DNA from 2 places in the Mesorhizobium cantuariense genome. Region 1 is predicted to be linked to the other one. Evidence: riboswitches for the same ligand, from Rfam matches in the RefSeq annotation. Region 1 holds a riboswitch; the other holds the start of a gene.

Evidence for each region. Region 1 has a riboswitch for cobalamin ahead of ACFOJ9_RS35735 (aromatic ring-hydroxylating oxygenase subunit alpha). Riboswitches for the same ligand answer to the same signal wherever they lie in the genome.
Region 2: it holds a riboswitch for cobalamin, as region 1 does, so the genes downstream of both, bluB (5,6-dimethylbenzimidazole synthase) here and ACFOJ9_RS35735 (aromatic ring-hydroxylating oxygenase subunit alpha) in region 1, are expected to answer to the same signal.

What each region holds. Positions count from the first base shown of each region.
Region 1 covers NZ_JBHRVD010000001.1:7,298,816-7,306,643, forward strand. The annotation lists gene ACFOJ9_RS35725 (ferredoxin reductase) at 1-203, shown strand, start outside; gene ACFOJ9_RS35730 (2Fe-2S iron-sulfur cluster-binding protein) at 269-1,369, opposite strand; gene ACFOJ9_RS35735 (aromatic ring-hydroxylating oxygenase subunit alpha) at 1,402-2,649, opposite strand; cobalamin riboswitch at 2,764-2,965, opposite strand; gene ACFOJ9_RS35740 (DUF680 domain-containing protein) at 3,470-3,670, shown strand; gene ACFOJ9_RS35745 (DUF680 domain-containing protein) at 3,742-3,954, shown strand; gene ACFOJ9_RS35750 (DUF680 domain-containing protein) at 4,024-4,224, shown strand; gene ACFOJ9_RS35755 (DUF680 domain-containing protein) at 4,294-4,530, shown strand; gene ACFOJ9_RS35760 (ABC transporter ATP-binding protein) at 4,609-5,721, opposite strand; gene bglA (beta-galactosidase BglA) at 5,763-7,427, opposite strand; gene ACFOJ9_RS35770 (carbohydrate ABC transporter permease) at 7,432-7,828, opposite strand, start outside.
Region 2 covers NZ_JBHRVD010000001.1:2,044,154-2,051,981, reverse strand. The annotation lists gene ACFOJ9_RS09465 (pirin family protein) at 1-403, opposite strand, end outside; gene ACFOJ9_RS09460 (DUF2277 domain-containing protein) at 443-709, opposite strand; gene ACFOJ9_RS09455 (exodeoxyribonuclease VII small subunit) at 808-1,059, opposite strand; gene ACFOJ9_RS09450 (histone deacetylase family protein) at 1,063-1,989, opposite strand; cobalamin riboswitch at 2,112-2,291, shown strand; partial or broken gene bluB (5,6-dimethylbenzimidazole synthase) at 2,295-2,969, shown strand; gene ACFOJ9_RS09440 (hypothetical protein) at 3,074-4,057, opposite strand; gene ACFOJ9_RS09435 (TetR/AcrR family transcriptional regulator) at 4,152-4,760, opposite strand; gene ACFOJ9_RS09430 (MFS transporter) at 4,882-6,105, shown strand; gene ribB (3,4-dihydroxy-2-butanone-4-phosphate synthase) at 6,147-7,247, opposite strand; gene aroC (chorismate synthase) at 7,306-7,828, opposite strand, start outside.

The sequences.
Region 1 (7,828 bases):
CGCGCGAAGCCGCACACCGGCCGGCGGACTATTCGCGTCGGGTGGACGTCGCGATGATGGTGCAAGCCATGGCGCGGCTGCCCGAGCCGCTTGGCATCGCCTTCGTCTGCGGCTCTAACGCCTTCGTTTCTGCCGCCGCCCAGGCGCTGATCGATGCCGGCGTTGCAGCGGAAAACATTCGCACCGAACGGTATGGAGTTTGAACGGACGTTGCGCTTCCAAGAGGTTTCTCGAAGCAGCCGTTCCGAGCCTCGGCACCACCTGCCGGTCACGCCTCGATTTCGAGCGCCGAAAGCGGTTTTGAGCAACAGGCGAGGATAAAACCATCGTCGATTTCGTGATCGAGGATGCCGCCATTGTGGCTCATCTCGACGTCGCCCGCGACCTTCTTCACCTTGCAGGTGCCGCACAGGCCGAACTCGCACGCGGCGGGTATCCGCACGCCCGAGGCCCGCGCGGTCTGCAGCACCGTCTGGCCGGCGACGCATTCGGCGTCGACATCCGAAAGCGAGAATCGGATAGGTGTCACGGCTTCGATGGGAACAGCAGCGCCATCTTCCGCCGGTGACGCGAACGGCGCCGGGATCTCCTCCACAACAGGCGCCGCAAAGCTCTCCTGATGGTATTTCGTCATGTCGAAGCCGGCCGCCTCCAGCATCCCGCGCACAGCGCGCATGAAAGGATCGGGGCCGCAGCAGAAGATTTCGCGCTCGCGGAAATCGGGCGCCAGCAATGGCAGCCGGATCGCGTCGATGCGGCCCATATGGCCGAACCAGCCCTCGCGGCTCGACCGCTCCTCGATCATGAAGCCGAGCGACAGGCCGGGCATGCGGCTGCCGAGCAGTTCGAGTTCCTTGCGGAAAATGATCTCTTCCGGACGGCGCGCGCAGTTGACGAAGCCGACATCGGTCCATGGCGCGCAGTCGTTCAGCCAGCGCAGCATCGACATCATCGGCGTCACGCCCGAGCCGGCCGAAATGAACAGATACTTGGCCGCCGGGTGGCTGTGCAGCGAAAAGTCGCCGGTCGGCCCATAGGCCTTGACGTGCGAACCGGGCGTCAGATGGTCGAACATCCAGCGTGTGCCGGTGCTGCCCGCCTGCGCCTTTACCGTCACCGCGATCGAGAACGGCCGCGATGGCGAGGACGACAGCGTGTAGGTGCGCATCAGCGGCCCGTCGGCGGTCGGCAGTTCCAGCGTCAAGAACTGGCCCGGCTTGTAGCGGAACCAGGTCTGGTTGTCGGAGCGGAAGGTGAAGGTCTTTACGTCAGGCGCTTCGTCGCTGACGCCGATCACTTCCAGCACCTGCAGCCTGTCGTTCCAGGGCGTCATCTGGTCGAGATGGCGATAGAGGCCAAGATCCGTCATCGCATTCATCCTCTTGTCCCTTTTGTTTTGGGCTAGGCGACGCTGCGCAGCGCCGGCCGGCCGCCCTCGGCAAGGCGCGGCCCGATGAACGACGCGTACCACTCGACGAACTGGATGACGCCGCCCTCATGCAGCTCCGAATAGGGGCCGGGTTCATAGGCGGGCGACAGGATGCCGAAGGCGTTTTCCTCGACGATGCGGCGGTCCTGGTCGTTGGTCTCGGTCCAGACATGGGTGAGGTCTTCGATGGTATAATCGATGCCCTCGATCGCATCCTTGTGCACCAGCCATTTGGTCGTCACCGCCGTTTCCGTGGCGCTGATCGGCAGCACCCGGAAGGTCACGGCGTGGTCGCCGAGGATATGGTTCCAGGTCGTCGGATAGTGGTAGAGCAGCAAGGAGCCGATGCGGTCGGTTGAAACGCCGTCGGACAGGTTCTTCTTCACCGCCCGCTTTCCCGTCATCGTGTAGCTGACGGCATCGCGCAGCAGCGGCGCGCGGGTGGCGCGGTATTGCCCGGCCGGATCGATGCGGAATTTGCTCGGCAGGCCGGCGGCCTCGCATTTGGCCCAATGCGCGACCATCTCAGGGTCGCTGTCGGCGCCGTTGACGCCGGTCACGGTAGGCGCCTCGGGGAAGGTCTTGCACAGCTCGGGATGATTGGCGACACAGTGGTAGCACTCGCGATTGTTTTCCCAGACCAGCTTCCAATTGCCCTTCTCGATGATCGTGCTTTCGAAGGCGATCTTTGCTTCGCGCAACCGGTGCGGCAAAAGATAAGGTTCGATCATCGCCCGCATCGGCGCGAAATCCGCCGGCTCCTTGGCCAGGCAGATGAAGATGTAGCCGCCGACGCTCTCGCAGGCGACCGGCTTCAGGCTGAACTCACTCTTGTCGAAACCATCGGCCATCTGGCGGGCGAACAGCAGGCGGCCGTCGAGCTCGTAGGTCCACTGGTGATAGGGGCAGACGAGCTTTGCCGCGGTACCCTTCTCTGTGTTGCAGACACGGCTGCCGCGATGCCGGCAGGAATTGTGGAAGGCGTTGATCTTGCCTTGCTGGTCGCGGACGAGAACGACCGGATAGTCGCCGATCTGTACTGTGATGTAGCTGCCCGGCTTCGGCAGCTCGCAATCATGGCCGATGAACAGCCAGTCGCGATACCAGATCAGCTCCATGTCGAGCTTGAAGTAGTCTGGATCGGTGTAGAAGGGCTGCTCTAGCGAAAAGCCTTGCCTGCGGCTGTTCAAGAGCCTCAGCATGTCGTTGCGAATATCCATGTCCTGTCCTCATTTTTAAGGACTGAACTGGTGGTGACGGAGGAAGGATTGGACGCAGGCCGGCAATGCGCCGGACATGCACGATCCACCTCTTGATCGCCCACCGCGATCAGTCGAGTCTAGAAATCTCGGGCTGGTTTCCGGGCTCTGGAGTTGTCCTTGCGGACCATCGCGACACCTTCCCAGGCAGTTGCCCAGTGGTCTCCCGTTGCGACTTGAACTCCACCACCGTTGCGGGGGCAGCGCCGGATTCTGACCGGCTTCCCAATTCTCCGCCTCGTCGTCACGAAGCGGCACCTGAGATGGTATGATCTAACCACGATCGCGGGCGCGTCATCGGCATGAAAACGACATCGTATCCATGCGGCGCGACACGGCATGCGAAACGTTGCGACTGACTGTTGCTGGCTGAAATCCCTTCTCTCGGGCGGCCATTTGCCGGCTGCGATCTTCTCGAATCCGGCTCCGGCGGGGGCCAAAAAAGGTTAACAGTTTCGAAAAGTGACTATTAGCTTGTTCTAAAATCGAACCGAACGGTTCGTTTCTGTTGACAGTGCGTACAGGACGGTGTGAACGCTGGGCCTGCGAAATAGTTGGTGATATGGCTGGCGTTTTTATCTAACATATTGATTAATATAAGGAAAAGGTAGGGTGTAGAAGCCCTTTTTGCAATTTCAAGTGGCGGGTTCATGGTCCACATGGAACAACTTCGTGATTGGAAAAGGCAGACCAGCCCTACCACATCGGGGCTGTCCGAACGACGCGATTTCCTCCCAAGACACGCCGCTAGACGGACGGGAAAAATACTGGAGTACATAAAATGAAAAAGATCATTCTCACTGCCGCCGCCCTTCTGGCCATTTCCGGCAGCGCCTTCGCTAATGGTAGCGACCACTATGGTTCGAACGCCCCGGCAGCCACTGCCGTCGACAGCTCGTACACCGCTTCGGTCAAGAAGTCGGAACCGGCTGCCCAGACGCCTGCTCAGGGCAGCGACCGCAACCTCTTCGGCAACCACTAACAGCCGAATCACCAGTTGACGGCGGGTTCGCCCGCCGCCCTGGCGAAATCCAAAAATTCAGGAGACTTGAAATGAAGAAGATCATTCTTGCTACCGCCGCCGTTCTGGCCATCTCGGGCAGCGCTTTCGCCGGCAGCGACAACTTTGGCTCCAATGGCGCCAACCAGCCTGCCGTCACCTCGGTTGACAGCTCGTATACGGCTTCGATCCAGCAGAAGTCGGCTCCGGCTGAAAAGCAGCCCGTCGTTCAGGGCAGCGACCGCAACCTCTTCGGCAACAACTAACAGCGGATTCGCAATTGACGGTGGGTCTGCCCGCCGTCCTGGCGAAATCCAGAAATTCAGGAGACTAAAATGAACAAGATCATTCTCACTGCCGCCGCCGTTCTGGCCATCACCGGCAGCGCCTTCGCCGGCAGCGACAACTTCGGCTCCAACGGTGCCAACCAGCCTGCTGCCGCAGTGGACCAGTCGTACACGGCTTCCACCAAGACCTCGGAGCCGGTTGCCCAGACGCCCGCTCAGGGCAGCGACCGTAACCTCTTCGGTCGCTAACAACCAATTTCCCAGTTGACGGCGGCTGCGCCTGCCGTCCTGGCGAAATCTAGAATTCAGGAGACTAAAATGAACAAGATCCTTATTGCTGCCGCCGCCGTTCTGGCCATCACCGGCAGTGCCTTCGCTGGCAGCGACAACTTTGGCTCCAACGGCGCCAATCAGCCTGCCGTCACTTCGGTTGACACCGCGCACACGAACTCGATCCGCAACAGCGGTGGCGTCGTCGAGAAGCTGCTCAATTCGTCGGGCGACGTACAGAAGTCCGCCCCTCAGGGCAGCGACCGGAACCTCTTCGGCCGCTAACAGCCGAAGCTGATCTTCAGAAGAAGAGCGGCGGGCCAAGCCCGCCGCTCTTTTTTACGTCCGAGACGTGGTCCTGCCTCAGGCCGCCTTTGCTTCCGGCTTTTGCAGCGCAAAGGAATGTCCGTCCGCATCGAAGATATGCAGGTCCTCGCCATTGGCGCTCAGCCGCAATGTCGAACCGCGCTTGACCTCGACATTGCCGGGCAGCTTGGTCACCAGCGGCAGATCGGCGCGGCCGATGTCGATATAAACCAGCTGGACTTCGCCGAGCTGCTCGACATAGTCGACCGTTCCCTCGAACAGATAGTCAGCGCCGCTGGAGATGATCAGATCTTCCGGCCGCACGCCGAAGCTCACCGCGGTACCCTTCGCCGAAGCCGGCGTCGTGATCGGCACGGTTGCTTTGCGCCCGCCGACATGGCTGACGACGGTCGGGTTGCCGGTCTTGTCGATGGTCGCCGGCAGAATGTTCATGGCCGGCGAGCCGATGAACTGGGCTACGAACAGATTGCCGGGTTTCTTGTAGAGGTCCATCGGCGTGCCGACCTGTTCGATATGGCCGTCCTTGAGCACCACGATGCGGTCGGCCAGCGTCATCGCCTCGACCTGGTCGTGGGTGACGTAGATCATGGTCGTGTTGGGCATCGATTCCTTGAGCTTGGCGATCTCGATGCGGGTGGCGACGCGCAGTGCTGCATCAAGGTTCGACAGCGGCTCGTCGAACAGGAACACTTTCGGATTGCGCACGATGGCGCGGCCAATGGCGACGCGCTGGCGCTGGCCGCCCGACATCGCCTTGGGCAGGCGATCGAGGTATTTGGTCAGCTGCAGGATTTCGGCGGCCTGGCGTACGCGGCGGTCGATCTCGGCCTTGTTCTCCTTGCCGATCTTCATCGAGAACGCCATGTTGTCGTAGACGGTCATGTGCGGGTAGAGCGCGTAGGACTGGAACACCATGGCGATGCCCCGTTTCGACGGCGGCACGTCGTTCACGACCTCGCCAGCGATCTTGAGCTCGCCGGAGGTGATTTCCTCGAGCCCGGCGATCGATCTCAGCAATGTCGACTTGCCGCAGCCCGACGGGCCGACGAAGACGATGAACTCGCCCGACTTTATATCGAGGTCGATGCCATGGAGAATGTGCAGATTGCCGTAGGACTTCTTCACTTGTCTTAGCGTGACATCGGCCATTGGTTTCCTCCCAGTAATTTTGAATTCAAGTGATTTGAAATTCAGTCGATACGCCCGAACCAGGCGCCGTAGCCGCCGAGCTTTATGGCGCCGCTGCTCGTCTGCCCCGAAAATCCGTGTCCCGGCAAAGGTTGCAGCGATCGGTTGCCAAGGTCAACCTCGGTCGGCTTGGCGCCCAGATTGAAGACGCAGACGATCTGCTCGTTGCCGGCGCGGCGCGTGAAGGCGACGGTGTCGCCCTCACTTTCTAGGAAGGTGATGTCGCCCTTGGCCAGCGCCGGATGGGCGCGGCGGAAGCTGAGAAAGCGCCGGTAGTGCTCAAGCAGCGAATTCTCGTCGCCCTGCTGGACATTGACCGCCTGCGCCAGATGCTTGGCCGGCACCGGCAGCCAGGGTTTTGCCGAGGAGAAGCCGCCATTCTTGGCGCTGCCGTCCCACACCATCGGCGTGCGGCAGCCGTCGCGGCCCTTGAATTCCGGCCAGAAGCGGATGCCGTAGGGGTCCTGCAGATCTTCGAACCGAAGGTCGGCTTCGCCGAGCCCGAGCTCCTCTCCCTGATAGATGCAGACCGAACCGCGCAAGGACATCAGCAGCGCCGAGATGACCTTGAGATAGGCGGTCGGATCGGCCTCAGTGGCCGCCCAGCGCGAGGCTGGGCGCATCACGTCGTGGTTGGAAAAGGCCCAGCACGACCAGCCGTCGCTGGCGACCTTGCCGAAGGATTCCAGCACCGAGCGGACCTTGGCGGCGCTGATCTTTTCCGGCGCCAGGAAATCGAAGGAGTAGCACATGTGCACGCGCTTGCCGCCGGCGGTGTAGGCCGCCACCACGTCCAGCCCGCGCTGCGAATCGCCAACCTCTCCGACCGCGGCGGTTGCCGGATATTCATCGAGCAGGGCGCGAAAGCGTTCGAGGAAGCCGAGGTTCTCGGGCCGGCTCTTGTCGTAGAGATGGTCCTGGTAGTTGTAGGGGTTGACCGCGGGTGCGGTCTGGTCGTTGCGCTCCTCCGGCGGAAGCGGCGGATTGTTCTCCAGGCCCTGGCTGTGAAAGTAGAAATTGATGGTGTCGAGCCGGAAGCCGTCGACGCCGCGCTCCAGCCAGAAGCGGGTGACGTCGAGCAACGCGTCCTGGACTTGGCGATTGTGAAAGTTGAGGTCGGGCTGCTCGGACAGGAAATTGTGCAGGTAATATTGCTGGCGGCTGGTGTCCCATTGCCAGGCCGAGCCGCCGAAGATCGACAACCAGTTGTTGGGCGGCGTGCCGTCCGGCCTGGCGTCCGCCCAGACGTACCAGTCGGCCTTCGGGTTGGTGCGGCTCGACCGGCTTTCCTTGAACCATGGGTGGTTGTCGGCGGTGTGCGACAGCACCTCGTCGATCATCACCTTCAAGCCCAGCCTGTGTGCCTCGGCGGTCAGCGCGTCGAAGTCGGCCAGCGTGCCGAACATCGGATCGACGTCGCAGTAATCTGACACGTCGTAGCCGAAATCCTTCATCGGCGACTTGAAGAACGGTGAAATCCAGATCGCGTCCGCCCCGAGCGCCGCGATGTAGGGAAGCCGCCCAATGATGCCCTTGAGGTCGCCGATGCCGTCGCCGTTCGAGTCCTGGTAGCTGCGCGGATAGATCTGGTAGATCACAGCACCTCGCCACCAGTCACGATCGATGGCGAGATCAGGCTTCGAGCTGGCCTTCAAAGCGGATTGCATCGTCTCAGCCTCCTTTCACCGAGCCGGCAAGCAGCCCGCGGACAAAATAGCGCTGCAGCGAGAAGAAGACGATCAGCGGCACGATGATGGTCACGAAAGCCGATGTCGTCAGGATCTCCCAGTCGCCGCCGCGTGAGCCCAACAGGGCGTTGAGCTTGGCGGTCAGCACGATCTGGTCTGCCTCTGTACCGAGGAAAACCATCGCCACCAGCAGATCGTTCCATACCCACAGGAATTGGAAGATGGCAAACGAAGCCAGCACCGGGAATGACAGCGGCAAGACGATCTTGACGAAGATCTCGAAATCGCTGGCGCCGTCGATGCGCGCCGATTCCATGATTTCGCGCGGCAGGCCGGCAATATAGCTGCGCAGCAGGTAGATGGCGAAGGGCAGGCCGAAG
Region 2 (7,828 bases), 5.3 Mb from region 1:
GGCCGGAGATCGACATCGGCGCGCCGCGCAACTCTTCGGGCGTGCGCTCCGAATGGACGATGCCGCGGCCAGCGGTCATCAGGTTCACGTCGCCGGGCTGGATGACCATTTCAGTGCCGAGTGAATCGCGATGTCGGATCTTACCGTCGAACAGATAGGTGACCGTCGACAGGCCGATATGCGGATGGGGACGCACATCGAGCGTCTGGCCGGCGCGCAGAATCGCCGGGCCCATGCGGTCGAAGAAGATGAAAGGCCCGACCAGCCGCCTCTTGGCGGTCGGCAGAGCGCGGCGCACCTGGAAACCGCCAATATCCTTGGCGTTGGGGATGACCATCAATTCGACCTGGTCGCTGGCGAAGGCATCACCGGCCTGTGGGTCGTTTCCGGGAAAGAAGCTCACGAGATCTCCTTGTCAGCGGGCAATGCCCGCTTGGCCGCGTCAGGCAAAGCGGATCGCCGCCTTGGCCCGTAGCTTGGCCGCCACATCTTCGCGATTGCGCGGATGCTGATGGGTTTCCAAGGAATCGAGCAGTTCGCGCGCCGAGGCGGCGATGGCTTCGACGGCGTGGTCGAAGGCATGCTGGTTCTGCTTCGAGGGCCGCGTCGTTCCGCTCAGCTTGCGGACAAACTGAAGCGCTGCGTCGCGGACTTCGTCGCTGGTTGCGGGCGGGTCAAAATTGAACAGGGTCTTGATGTTTCTGCACATCGCTTGCGTATCTCCTCTTGTCCTGGAGCGCTTTCAATCGGGACGAACCTATTCTCGATCACGATCATGTCCAAAAGTCGGTGAGACTGCACCGCGCCTCAATCCGCGTCGAGCGGCTCCGTTCCGACAGGCTTGCCGTCGCGCGACAGCCTGATCTTCTCGACCTTGTCCTCGGCCGCCTTCAGCAGCCGGTCGCAATGCACCTTCAGCGCCTCGCCGCGCTCGTAGATCTTGATCGACTGGTCGAGCGGCACGTCGCCGCGCTCCAGATCATCGACGATCTTCTCCAGCGCGTCGAGTGCCTGTTCGAAGCTCATCGCCTTGACGTCTTCGTTGATCTCATCAGCCATCATTCATCCTTTCATCAGTCGCCCGACATGGGCGGCGACCGAAAATGCCAGTCCCTGCAGATCGTAGCCACCCTCGAGCAGGCTGACGAGCCGGTTGCCGCTGTGGCGCGCGGCGCGCTGCATCAGTTGGCCGGTCACCCAGTCGAAATCGTCCTCGGTCAGGTTGATCTCGGCCAGCGGATCGCGATGGTGTGCGTCGAACCCGGCCGAAACGATGATCAGGTCGGGAGCGAAATTGTCGAGCGCCGGCAAAACGCGCGACAGGAAGGCATCGCGAAAGACCTCGCTGCCGGTCTGCGGCGCCAACGGCGCGTTGACGATGTTGCCGGCGCCGGTTTCGCTCTTAGCCCCGGTGCCGGGATACAGCGGCATCTGGTGTGTCGAACAATAGAGCACCGACGGATCGTCCCAGAAAATATCCTGCGTGCCGTTGCCGTGATGCACGTCCCAGTCGACGACGGCGACGCGCTCGACACCGTGTTTCTTCTGCGCATAACGCGCCGCGACCGCCGCCGTGTTGAACAGGCAGAAGCCCATGGCCGTGGTCTTTTCAGCATGGTGGCCGGGCGGCCGGGCGGCGACGAAGGCATTGTCGGCGCGGCCCGAAAAGACGTCGTCGACGGCGGCGTTGGCAGCGCCGATCGCGGTGATCGCCGCCTGCCAGCTCTTCGGGCTGGCGGTGGTGTCGGCATCGATGCGGGCGATGCCTTCTTCGGGAATAGCGGCGCGGACACGGGCGACGAAATCGGCGGGATGAGCGTAGAGGATGGTGGCCTCGTCGCCTTCCGGCGCCTGGACACGATCAAGCCCGGCAAACGCCTCGTCATCGAGCACGCGCTCGATGGCGCGCAAGCGATCCGGCCGCTCCGGGTGGCCGGGCGGCGTGAGGTGTTCGAGGAAGATCGGATGCGTGTAGAGACGAGTGGTCATGTTTACCTATCTAGTGCCCCGACGGCGCGATGGCCATGCGTTGCGGCTTGATGGCTGGGGAAAATCACGCCTGCGTCCATTCGTGTCGCCGCAGGCATTGGCGTCGTCAGCGCTTCGGGGTAAGGTCGTGGCCACTGCCTGGTGCCCGTCGCAAGCGGGAGAATCGGGAACACGGTTGAATTCCGTGGCGTGCCCAACGCTGTAAGGGGGACCGCGCCGGTAAATGCCACTGTCGATGACGGGAAGGCACCGGAAGCGGGTTGATCCCGAGCCAGAAGACCGGCCTGGCAGGCATCGTCATCCGCATGGTCAGGCGGGCGACATTGATTGCAATCGCAAGGGGACAAGCGATGCCGGAACACATGACCGCTCCTGTTGGCGACGGATTTGACCAGAGTGCGCGCGATGCGGTCTATCGCGCCATGTTCACGCGGCGTGACGTGCGCAGCCATTTCCTGCCCACCCCAATTGATGACGACGTGCTGGCGCGGCTGCTGCTTGCCGCACACCATGCGCCGTCGGTTGGCTTCATGCAGCCTTGGAACTTCATCGTCATTCGCGACGCCGCACGAAGGGAAAAGGTACGCGACCTGTTCCTGGCGGCGCGCGAGCAGGAGTTGCCGGCGATCGACGAAGAGCGGCAGGCGCTCTACCGCAAACTCAAGTTGGAAGGCATCTGCGAAAGCGCGCTCAACATCTGCATCACCTGCGACCGGCAGCGCTCGAAGGGTTCGCCGCTGGGCCGCTGGCACAATCCGGAGATGGATCTCTACAGCACGGTTTGCGCGGTGCAGAATTTCTGGCTGGCGGCGCGCACTGAGGGCGTCGGTGTCGGTTGGGTCAGCATCCTTGACGCGCAAGCGCTGAAAAGCCTGCTGTCGATTCCCGAGCATGTGACGCCGGTCGCCTACCTCTGCGTCGGCCGCGTCTCGGAATTCGCGCCAAAACCGGACCTTGAAACGCATGGCTGGGGACGGCGGCTGCCGCTGCCGGAGCTGATCATGAGCGAAACTTTTTCCGGGCAAGGTGAGGTGCCGCTGAAATCAACCGTGGCGCGCCTCAACGCCGTCGATGCCGTATCGGATCAGCGCGTCGCGCCGGCCGTGCCCCAGCGCGAGCCGCCAAAGGAGGCCAGCGCCTTGTCCTTGAGTTCCCTGAATTTCGACGATGCCTCGGCCAGCCGGGTGTCCCAGGCCGGATCTGGCACCTGGCCCTCAATGGTCTTGAAATAGACCTGCATCAGGCAGGCGATGGCGAAGGGCTCGATGAACGCCGCCTTGAAGGCCCAGGCGAAGACGATGGCGAGCACGAAGGCCCAGCCGGCGAGTTGACCGGGCATCAGGAAGAGAATGGCGCCGGCGGGCGCCAGCATCAGCAGGAAGATGATGAACGACACGCCCCACATGATGACCGCCAGCCAGACGGCGTTCTTGACCATGACCTTGCCGTTCTGGGCATAGAGCACGACGCCTTGCCGCGCCGTCTCGAACGGCGAGGGCGAATTGATGCGGATGTTGTAGCCGAGGATGATCTCGTCGACATAGGTCAGCGACAGGCGGATCACCGTGTTGATGAAGGAGACCAGGCCGCTCAGGCCCGGAATTGGCAGGAAGGCGGCGATGCCGCCGAGCAGGCCGGTGATGGCGCGGATGGCGCCCTTGACCAGTTGGTCGACGACGAAAAGGATGTTGGCCTCGGCAAAACGCTGGGTCACGATGTCCCTGGCGTAGGCGATCTGGTTCTGACCATCGGGAATGTCGCGGCCATCGATCAGATGGACCATGACGGCGATGTGGCCGGCCTTGACGACATAAAGGATGTATTCGCGGATCCAGTAGACGGCAATCGAAACAATGCCGAAACCGACAACGCCGCCCCACAGGGCAAAGGACAACGGGCCGTCGGGATCGGTGGAAATATGGCCGACGCCATAGCCAACGGAGGCGCCGGTGCCGGTCGCCATGATGTAGGCCAGCGTGATGCCGAAATAGACGATCATGCGAAAGACAATGAACGGCCAGGTCCGCATCATGATGGACACCGACCTGCCGATATCGAAATCCCACATGCCCCGAATCTCCCCCTCAGAGATGGTCGGAGAGGATGAACTCAACCCCGGGATTGTCAATTGCCGGCCGTGGCGCCGGGCCACCGATGGGACTTCAGTTCGGTTGCGGACCCGGCGTTTTGAGCAGGCCTTCGAGCAGTTGCTTGAACGCCGTCACCACCTTCTTCGACGTCGCTTCGGGGTCGTTCGAATTGGCGATCCGTTGCGCCGCCTGACTGCTCGCCCCGTTGATCAGCCGCGAGGCAGTCTCAGGGTCGAGGCTGGAGACGACAACACCCTCCTCCTGCAGTGTCGTCAGATGGCCGGTCATTGAAGCGATGCACGCATTGGCATTCGGCCATTGTGCCGGATCCCCCAATACGGCCGGACCATCCCGGAACATGATGCGCTGGATTTCCGGCTCCAACGCCATCTCGATATAGGTCGAGCATTCGTCGACGAAATGCTGCCAGCGGGTCGGCGCTCTCGACGCGACTTCATTGATGCGCGCCGCCATCTCGCCGTCGATTTCGGCGATAACCGCCTGCAGCAGGCCCTTCTTGTCGCCGAAATGATGATAGAGCGCGCCGCGCGTCAGCCCGGCTGAGGCGGTGAAATCATCCATTGAAGCTTCGGCATAGCCGATCGTGCCGAAGGCATGGCGCGCCGCCGCGATCAGCTTGGCGCGCGTCTCGGCGATCATCTCTTTGCGAGGTCTGTGCATGGCTCCTGGCCCTATTCACATACGTTGCGTATGCTAATTGACATACGTGGCGTATGCTCCTATCTAATGATCATACGCTTCGTATGTAATTGTCCAAACGCCCTTTGTCGAGGAACCACCCATGCAAAATCCCTATTCGGAAATTTTTCGCGCCCCCGGAGCCAAGGGCTTTGCCGCAGCGGGCTTCATGGCGCGCCTGCCGATTGCCATGGCGCCGATCGGCATCGTGGCAATGTTGTCGCAGACACGTGGCGAATACTGGCTGGCGGGTGCCGTCTCCGCGACATACGCGCTGGCCAACGCCTTCGTTGCGCCGCAGATATCGAGACTAGTGGATCGCCTGGGCCAGACGCGGATCGTGGTGCCCACCACCATCATCTCCGTGCTGGCTTTCGCCGTCCTGATAGCGGCAGCCAACCAGGACTGGCCGGTATGGACGTTGTTCGTGTCGGCACTGGCGGCCGCCGCCATGCCCAGCATCCCGGCAATGGTGCGTGCGCGCTGGACCGAGATTTTCCGCGGGCGGCCGCAGATGAACACCGCCTTCGCCTTCGAGTCGGCCGCCGACGAGCTGGTCTATATCGCCGGGGCCTCGCTGTCGGTGGGCCTGAGTGCCGCCCTGTTCCCGGAAGCTGGTGTTCTGGTGAGCACGCTGTTCCTTGCCCTTGGTTCGGCAGCCTTCATCCTGCAACGCTCGACCGAGCCGCAGGTGCGGCCGGTCGGCCATGCCTCGAGCGGCTCGGCAATACGCCTGCGGCCGGTCCAGATCATCACCTTTGCCCTGATCTTCATCGGCGCGACCTTCGCGACGACCGAAGTGAGCACCGTGGCGATCACCAAGGAGCTTGGCCAACCGGAGGCTGCGAGCCTGGTCATCGGCGTCTATGCGCTGGGATCGTTCGTACTCGGCCTCGTCGTCGGAGCGCTCAGCCTGAAGGCGCCGCTGCAACGCCAGCTGGCCATCGCTGTCGCCCTCGTCGCGCTCGGCACGCTGCTGCCGCTCGCCGCCGACACCGTGCCTCTGCTGGCGTTGACCGTATTCATCAGCGGTGTGGCGATCTCGCCGACCTTCATCACCGCCTTCGGCCTGATCGAGCGGCACGTGCCGGAGGCGATGCTGACCGAAGGCATCACCTGGGTCATGACCGGCATCGGCATCGGCATGGCGCTCGGCTCGTTTGCTGCCGGCGCGGTGGTGGATGCATTCGGCGCTCAGAACGGGTTCTGGGTCTCGGTTGCAGCAGGCACAATCGCCCTGGTCGCCGTGCTGCTTGGTCAGCGCAGCCTTGCCACGACTGAGTGCGAGATGGACGGATGCGAAGCAGCTGCGATTGCTGCGGAATAATCAGATAGCGCCCGGTTTCGAGCCGGGCGCTATCTGCCTGCTCAGAGAATCTCGGTCTTGGCGATATGGATGCCAAAACCTTCGAGGCCGACATAGTGGCGTTCGCGCGAGGCGATCAGGTTGATCGAGGAGATGCCGAGATCCTTGAGTATCTGCGCGCCGAGCCCGATCTCGCGCCATTCGTTCTCGCGGCGGCGCGCCTCTTCGTGATCCTCGCGTTCGCCGCTCGCCGGCCGCTTGCGTTCCTGGTGGGCGACACCGACGGAGCCTTCGCGCAGATAGACGATGACGCCCCGCCTGCGCTCGCCCATCGATTTCATGATGGCGTCGAGCCGATGGCTGGTGCCGAACACGTCGGTCACCACATCCTCGGAATGCAGACGCACCGGCACATCCTCGCCGTCGCGGATGTCGCCGAAGACGATCGCGACGTGATGCATGGAGTCCCAGGGCAGCGTGTAGGTGAAGACCTGCGCCTTGCCGCCGAGCGTGTCGATGTCCGAGCAAGCCACACGTTCGACCAGCGTTTCCTTGCGCTGCCGGTAGGCAATGAGGTCGGCGACCGATACCTGCTTCAGGCCATGCTCCTCGGCGAAAGCCTGCACCTGCGGACCGCGCTTAACCGTGCCGTCGTCGTTGACCAACTCGGAAATGACGCCGACCGGCGGCAGGCCGGCGAGCTTGCACAGATCGACCGCGGCTTCGGTATGGCCAGAGCGCATCAGCACGCCGCCCTCGCGCGCGATCAGCGGGAAGATGTGGCCGGGGCGGACGAAATCCGAACCGCCGACATTGCCGTTGGCAAGATTGCGAACGGTCAGCGTCCGGTCCTCGGCCGAAATGCCGGTGGTGGTGCCATGCTTGAAATCGACGCTGACGGTGAAAGCCGTGGTGTGGGCGGAGTCGTTGTCGGCGACCATCGGCGCAAGGTTAAGCCGCTTGGCTTCTTCGCGCGGCATCGGCGTGCAGACGATGCCGGAGGTGTGGCGGACGATGAACGCCATCTTTTCGGACGTGCAGTGGACGGCGGCAACGATCAGGTCGCCCTCGTTCTCGCGCCCGTCATCATCCATGACGACGACGATCTCGCCGCGTTCGAAAGCACGCAGGGCTTCGACGATTTTCTTCTGGTCGTAAGGCATGAACGCTCGCTTCGCTCGCAGGGAATAGGGAGTAGGCAGTAAGGCAGTAGGGCAAGGCCTATTCCCTACTGCCTATTCCCTTCCCTGTCTGTCCTCGATGACGCAGATAGTGATCGGCAATCGCGCAGGCAACCATTGCCTCGCCGATCGGCACGGCGCGAATGCCGACGCATGGATCGTGGCGGCCCTTGGTCATGATCTCGACGTCTTTGCCATCCTTGTCGATCGATTTTCGCGGCGTCAGGATCGAGGAGGTCGGCTTGACGGCGAAACGGGCGATTATCGCCTGGCCGGTCGAGATGCCGCCCAGGATGCCGCCGGCATTGTTGGACAGGAACACCGGCTTGCCGTCATTGCCGATGCGCATCTCGTCGGCATTCTGCTCGCCGGTGATGCGGGCGGCCTCGAAGCCGTTGCCGATCTCGACGCCCTTGACGGCGTTGATCGACATCAGGCCGGACGCGATGTCCTGGTCGAGCTTGGCATAGATCGGCGCGCCGAGGCCTGCCGGAACGCCGTCGGCGACGATCTCGATCACCGCACCGACCGAGGAACCCGCCTTGCGGATGCCGTCGAGATAC